DNA from 3 places in the Paenarthrobacter sp. NPDC057981 genome. Region 2 is predicted to be linked to each of the others. Evidence: riboswitches for the same ligand, from Rfam matches in the RefSeq annotation. Region 2 holds a riboswitch; each other region holds the start of a gene.
The links. Region 2 has a riboswitch for S-adenosylmethionine ahead of ACFVSI_RS18170 (hypothetical protein). Riboswitches for the same ligand answer to the same signal wherever they lie in the genome.
Positions count from the first base shown of each region.

Region 1: linked by a shared signal. The riboswitch ahead of ACFVSI_RS15965 (homoserine O-acetyltransferase) and the one ahead of ACFVSI_RS18170 (hypothetical protein) in region 2 are both predicted to bind S-adenosylmethionine.
Region 3: linked by a shared signal. The riboswitch ahead of ACFVSI_RS05845 (DUF1737 domain-containing protein) and the one ahead of ACFVSI_RS18170 (hypothetical protein) in region 2 are both predicted to bind S-adenosylmethionine.

Region 1 is NZ_JBHVQI010000018.1:83,954-86,143, forward strand. It holds gene ACFVSI_RS15960 (bifunctional o-acetylhomoserine/o-acetylserine sulfhydrylase) at 1-705, shown strand, start outside; SAM riboswitch class IV at 877-994, shown strand; gene ACFVSI_RS15965 (homoserine O-acetyltransferase) at 1,009-2,130, shown strand; gene ACFVSI_RS15970 (hypothetical protein) at 2,177-2,190, opposite strand, start outside.
Region 2 is NZ_JBHVQI010000025.1:14,353-16,542, forward strand. It holds gene ACFVSI_RS18160 (VIT1/CCC1 transporter family protein) at 1-259, opposite strand, end outside; gene ACFVSI_RS18165 (hypothetical protein) at 521-712, shown strand; gene ACFVSI_RS18170 (hypothetical protein) at 709-1,041, opposite strand; SAM riboswitch class IV at 1,058-1,177, opposite strand; gene ACFVSI_RS18175 (sodium:solute symporter) at 1,380-2,190, opposite strand, start outside.
Region 3 is NZ_JBHVQI010000003.1:236,864-239,053, forward strand. It holds gene ACFVSI_RS05840 (NtaA/DmoA family FMN-dependent monooxygenase) at 1-510, opposite strand, end outside; SAM riboswitch class IV at 686-799, shown strand; gene ACFVSI_RS05845 (DUF1737 domain-containing protein) at 813-1,073, shown strand; gene ACFVSI_RS05850 (rhodanese-like domain-containing protein) at 1,070-1,480, shown strand; gene ACFVSI_RS05855 (O-succinylhomoserine sulfhydrylase) at 1,483-2,190, shown strand, end outside.

The DNA of each region.
Region 1 (2,190 bases), on a different contig from region 2:
CACTCTGCAACCAAGTACCTGGGTGGACATGGGTCAGCCATTGCGGGGGTGATCGTGGATTCCGGCAACTTCGACTTCGGTAAGGATCCGGAGCGCTTCCCAGGCTTCAACACGCCGGACCCCAGCTACAACGGACTGGTCTACGCCCGCGACCTTGGCAAGGACGGGGCTCTGGGCGCCAACCTCTCCTACATCCTCAAGGCCCGCGTCCAGTTGCTCCGCGACCTCGGATCCGCCGTCGCACCATTCAACGCCTTCCTCATCGCCCAAGGCCTGGAGACCTTGAGCCTTCGCGTGGAACGCCATGTGTCCAACGCCACCAAAGTTGCTCAGTGGCTGGAAGCCCACGACGACGTCGAATCGGTCGCCTACGCTGGTCTGCCGTCCAGCCCTTGGTACGAACGCGGACAAAAGTACGGACCCCAGGGCACGGGTGCAATCGTCGCGTTCAACATCAAAGGTGGCGTCGAAGCCGGCAAACGGTTCGTGGACGGGCTGGAGCTGCACTCCCACGTCGCCAACATTGGTGACGTCCGCTCCCTTGTCATCCACCCGGCGTCGACCACGCACAGCCAGCTGACTCCGGAACAGCAGCTCGTGGCGGGCGTCAACCCGGGCTTGGTCCGCCTGTCCGTTGGCATTGAGCACGTCGACGACATCATCGCCGACCTCGAAGCTGGCTTCCGGGCGGCCAAGGGCGCCTGAGCCGGCGTCCTCCACGACGGGCTGATACATCGGCACTGCCGTCCGGATCGACGATTATTCGCCGGACGGCAGTCCCGGGTGCTGTTTGGTGAATCAAAACGGCACCCAACGTCACACTGATGTCACATTCTTCGCCAGAACAGTGGAGTTTTTCCTAGACTCTACGTATTAGGTCATGAGTGCCAGCAGATAGCCCCGGCTTGCTGGCCGGCAACCCTCCTTCCGCGGTGGGGTGCCCCGGGTGAGGACCTGGCCTGTTCGCACGCAAGGCGACAGGCAAGCGCGAGGTTAGGTATCAAAGGAATGACCATCACTGCTACAGCCCTTCCCAAATCCGGTGAAGCCGACGGAACAGTCAAGTACGCGGGCGTAGGACCACTGGCCCTGGAAGCCGGCGGCTATCTGCCCGACGTCGTGCTGGCGTACGAGACGTGGGGCCAGCTCAACGCGGATCGCTCAAACGCTGTGCTCATCCAGCACGCTTTGACCGGCAGCACTCACGTTGCCCGCGGGGCCACCGAGGAGGAAGGGTGGTGGGAGCAACTCGTCGGGCCTGGTGCCACCATCGACACCAACCGGTACTTCGTGGTTTCCATCAACATTGTGGGCGGATGCTACGGCAGCACCGGCCCGTCCTCGAAGGCGCCCGATGGGAGGCCGTGGGGTTCCCGCTTCCCGCTGATCACGCTGCGGGACAGCACTGTGGCCGAAGCCCGGCTCACGGACCTCCTGGGGATCGACGCCTGGCACGCTGTCCTGGGTGGGTCCATGGGAGGGGCCAGGGCGCTTGAATGGGCCGTCACTTTCCCGGAACGGGTCAACCGGTGTGCGGTCATCTCGGTCGGGGCTTACAGCACTGCCGAACAGATCGCGTTCGCCCAGGCCCAAACCCTTGCCATCCGACAGGATCCACACTTCAACAACGGTGATTACTACGACGGCCAGGCACCGGAGCATGGACTGGCCCTGGCGCGCAGGATCGCCCACATCACCTACCGTTCCGCGCTGGAACTGGATTTGCGCTTCGGCAGGGAGGCCCAGCGCCAGGAGAGCCCGCTCGCCGCTGCGGTGCTGGGGGAGCGCGGACGCTACCAAGTGGAGAGCTACCTTGACCACCAAGGCACAAAGCTTGTCCGCCGCTTCGATGCCAACAGCTACATCGCCATTACGGAAGCCCTGATGTCCCATGACGTCACCCGTGGGCGGGGCACGCTGCAGGAGGCTCTTTCCCGCGCCACCGCCGACTTCTTCGTGGCTGCCGTGAATACGGACAGGCTGTATTTCCCGGCCCAGTCCAACGAACTCGCGGCTGCGCTTCCGGGTGATGTTGCTGTCCACACCATCGACGCACCGATCGGCCACGACGGCTTCCTCACCGAAATCGGCCAGCTGTCCGAGCAGCTTCGCGGGGCTTTCTTCTCCTGAGCATCCACCGTGGTTTCGGTTGCGGCAGGTCCAGTGCGCCAGGAGGTCAGCCGTTCATGA
Region 2 (2,190 bases):
CCTGGTCGCCCAGGAGTTTGAGCCAGTGGGCCTCGTGCCGGCCCTCGGCCTCGGCCAGGGCCAGCAGGATCTGGCGCTCCTCTCCGTCACGACGCTGGGCAAGTTCGCGGTAAACGGCGGCTTCGGCCCGTTCATCGGCCAGGTATTGCCGCCAGCGCCGGATGTCCGACGCCGAGGGCGTGGCCGTGCCTTGGGATTCTGATGATTCGGGGGTGGGATCCGGAGCGGGGCTCGACGGACTCTGGGATTCCTGGTGCATTTGCACTTTATCTCCTGTGCTTGGTGGGGTAGTTGCGGCCCCATTGCACGCCCCACACTACCGCTTATCGGCGGGTATTTTTGGCCGGTATTCCTTAGCTGGAATGTTCGGTGCACCGTAATTTCGGGCGCCGGGTGCTCCGTTTTCCGGGCCTTGACCCGCGCTTGCCCGGGTGCTCAGATGGAAGGACAGAGGCGGGTTGTTCGCAACCTCGCATTTGGCCACCGGGCTCCCGCGGGCCCACGAGACGGAGGTAGCAGCATGGACGCCACCGAATCACACTCGAACTATCCCGAACGCACAACCATCGAGTCAGACCCGGCTTACGACTACGCCGAAGACCAGGAAGTGGACGAGCCCTGGGTGGAGGAAGTGGACGCCCCCGAAGACGACGAACGGGTGGTGCCGATCGATGAGACCGAGGACTTCCGCGAGGAGGACGAGGAAATCTAGGCGCTTTCCCGGCTAAGAATGAAGGTGCATGGCCGGCCTTCCCGTTGGCCTGCCGCGGCTACGGTGACCGTCAGCGTCCCCGAATCCTCACACCACGTGGAAGGCCGGACCGCCTGCGCCAGCGCTGCGGCAATCTCCCGCGATTGTGGATGCCGGAAACACACGGGCCGGTTCCGGGCCAGTATGGTCACCGTGCCAAGGTAAAGGTCGACGGCGGGGATCACCTTGACGGTGGCGGTTGCGGCGGGGGCGCTGCGGGCGTGGCTCAGTTCGCCGTGGATCGGCTCGTTGTGGCTCGGCTGGCTGTGGCTCGGCTCGTGGTAGGGCACGGGGCTGCTCCTGTGGAGAGTGCTCTTGCCCGCTCGGTTGTCTCAGGTCCGGGACGGGCCGCTTCCTCATCCGAACCACCCGTGAACATGGGGTTGGTGCATGGCCAGTCGGAGCTTGGCGCCACATCTCTTGAAGCTGGGACAACCCTACCGCACCTCCCCCCCGTTGTGAGGCCCGCTCTGCGCTCTTTGGGTGGGGTTTGCCGCGCAGAGTGGGCCTTCCAACGTGCAGGTCCGTGGGTTGTGAGGCCTGCTCTGCGCTGTTTGGTTTGGGGGGGTACAAAACAACGGCGGCGCTGCCCCGCAAAGGGGCGGCACCGCCGTCGTGTATTGCTTGGTTAGCTGTTGCTGCCTACCGGGTGTACTTCCGGCGGCAGTTCCTCCGAGATGGCTCCGGCAACGCGCTTGTCCCAAGCCTCGCGGACAGCGGCGTCCGTGGGCGGCGTCAGCAAGGACACCACGACGTAGACCACCAGCGAAGCCCCAAGTCCCCAGTAAATGGGCTCGTTGGCGTAAACGCCGTCTTCGCTGGGGATGATGCCGACCGCGTACATGATGAGCAGGGCCAGTGTGAGCACCGAGCCAACCGCCATGGACCACGCAGCCGCGATACCGGTACCGCGCTTCCACACCAGGCCACCGAGGATGGCAACCAGCAGGCCGCCTACCAGGATGTCGTAGGCGATGGTCAGGGCGACCACCACGTCCTGCGCGGCCATGGAAATGAGCACTGCGAGGACGCCGAGGCCCAGGACCCAGTAGCGGTTTGCCTTGACATCGTGCTCGGGGTTCTCGGTGTCATCGGTGTTGATGTTCTTGCCGAACCAGCTGGCAACGAAAGGCACGACGTCGGCGCGCGCCACTGTTGCGGCGGCGATCAGGGCGCCGGATGCCGTGGACATCATGGCTGCGACTGCTGCTGCCATGACGAGGCCACCGATGCCGACGGGAAGGATGTGGGTAGCGACCTCGGCGTAGACCACGTCCTTGCCGAGGTTGGCGACGTCGATGTTGGGCAGTGCAACACGGGCTGCCAGACCAATCAAGGCGCCGGCGATGCCGTAGAGGATGCAGTAGACGCCGGCCGTGGCGCCGCCCCAGCGGGCAACCTTCGCGGTCTTGGCGGTGAAGACGCGCTGCCAGATGTCC
Region 3 (2,190 bases), on a different contig from region 2:
GAATTCCTCCGCCTTCTCATACCGGAGGTCGTGTTCGATCTGCTGGTCCAGGCCGTAGTTCTGTGCCGCGAGGTCGCTGCCGGACGTGACTACGTTCCAGCCGAGCTGCCCCTCCGAAAAATGCTGCAACGTTGCCAGCAGCCGGGCCGCGGTGAAGGGCGGGTAAAAGGAAGCGCTGACGGTCGGCACAATCCCGAGGTGTTCGGTGGCGGAGAGCAAGTAGGGCACCAATGCCAGGGGATCGTGCTTTGGAGCAAAGGAGGCATGGGCCAGGGAAACCTCGGCTGTGCCACCGTAGGTGTCGGGCACCGTCAGGGAATCCTCGATGATGAACAGGTCCAGCCCGGATCGCTCAAAGGCCCGGACAGCCTCCTGGTAGAGGGCGGGTTTCTTCCAGTCATAGCCCAAGCTGTAGCCAGGAGTCCCCCAACCCTGCACCCCGAATCCGTGGCCCACGAACCATCCAAAATGAAGCATGGGCTTGAGTGTAGAACTGCTCTGTCCGCTCACCGCGACCTGATTTCACACGAAGTTACAGGGGGTCGTACTGCGTCAATTATGCTCCCGGGAGGTCACATTTGGGGCCTGTCTGCAGCGGCCCGCCCAGGGACCGATTACGCAACATGACGACGGCGGCGCTGTCCCCAAATGCGGCGACGGCGCCTTGGATGTTACGTTTTTCTTGAGTAATGAGCACCAGCGTTAAGCCCTGACTTGCTGGTCGGCAACCCTCTCCCGCGGCGGGGTGCCTCAGGTGACTACTCGGCGTATTCGACACTTCGAACTGCAAGCGTGACTGAGGAGCACCACGAATGCCTGAACCCACTGAAGAAAAACTCGCTTATCGCCTGATCACTGGTCCCGACACCCGTGAATTCTGCGAGCGCATCAGCAATGCCCTAGCAGAGGGCTACGTCCTGCACGGCAATCCAGCAGCCACCTTCAACGGCACCGACGTGATTGTCGCCCAGGCCGTGATCCTGCCTGCCGCCGTCGCCAGTTCCGACGCCGCAGTGGCGAGCGCCGTGGACGAGTTGGAGAACTACGAAGAAGCATTCGAGGGCCACGCATGAGCTACGCAGGTGACCTGACCCCGCACGACGCGTGGGCCAAACTTGAACAAGGCGCCATCCTGGTGGACGTCCGTACTGAGGGTGAATGGGCCCACATCGGCATCCCCGACACCAAGGCCACCGAGAACGATCCCCTGTTCATCCAGTGGAACCTCGCCGGTGGCATCCCGAACTCCCGTTTCATCGAGGAGCTGCAGCAGCAGGCTCCCGAAGCCGACGGCGTGGAGCTGGTGTTCCTCTGCCGCTCGGGCCAGCGCTCAATCGCCGCCGCCATCGCCGCCACGCAGGCCGGATTCACCGCCTACAACGTGCTGGAAGGCTTTGAGGGTGAGCCGGACCGTTATGGCGAACGTACTGTAAACGGCTGGAAGAACCGCGGCCTGCCTACCAACTTGGGGAACGACTAAAAGTGACATTCAATCCTGACGCCGCCGGCTGGAGCCCTGACACCCAGGCCGTCCGCGGTGGACTTGACCGTACCAACTTCCAGGAGACCGCCGAACCGGTTTTCCTCAACTCCGGCTTCGTGTACGAATCCGCTGCCGCTGCGGAGCGCGCCTTCACCGGCGAGGACGAACGCTTCGTCTACTCCCGCTACGGCAACCCGAGCGTGGCCACCTTCCAGGAGCGCCTCCGTCTGCTTGAAGGAACCGAGGCATGCTTTGCGACGGCGTCCGGCATGTCCGCTGTGTTCACCGCCTTGGGTGCCCTGCTGGCTGCCGGCGACCGCGTGGTTGCCGCCCGTTCCCTCTTTGGTTCGTGCTTCGTGATCCTTAACGAAATCCTGCCGCGCTGGGGCGTGGAGACCGTCTTTGTCGACGGACCGGACCTGGAGCAGTGGCGCGAGGCCCTCTCCGAGCCGACCACCGCCGTCTTCTTCGAATCCCCGTCCAACCCGATGCAGGAGATCGTCGACATCGCGGCCGTCAGCGAACTGGCGCATGCCGCCGGGGCGACCGTCGTCGTCGACAATGTCTTTGCCACTCCCCTGCTGCAGCGCTGCGGTGACCTGGGCGCCGACGTCATTGTCTACTCGGGCACCAAGCACATCGATGGCCAGGGACGCGTCATGGGTGGCGCCATCCTGGGCACCAAGGAATTCATCGACGGCCCGGTC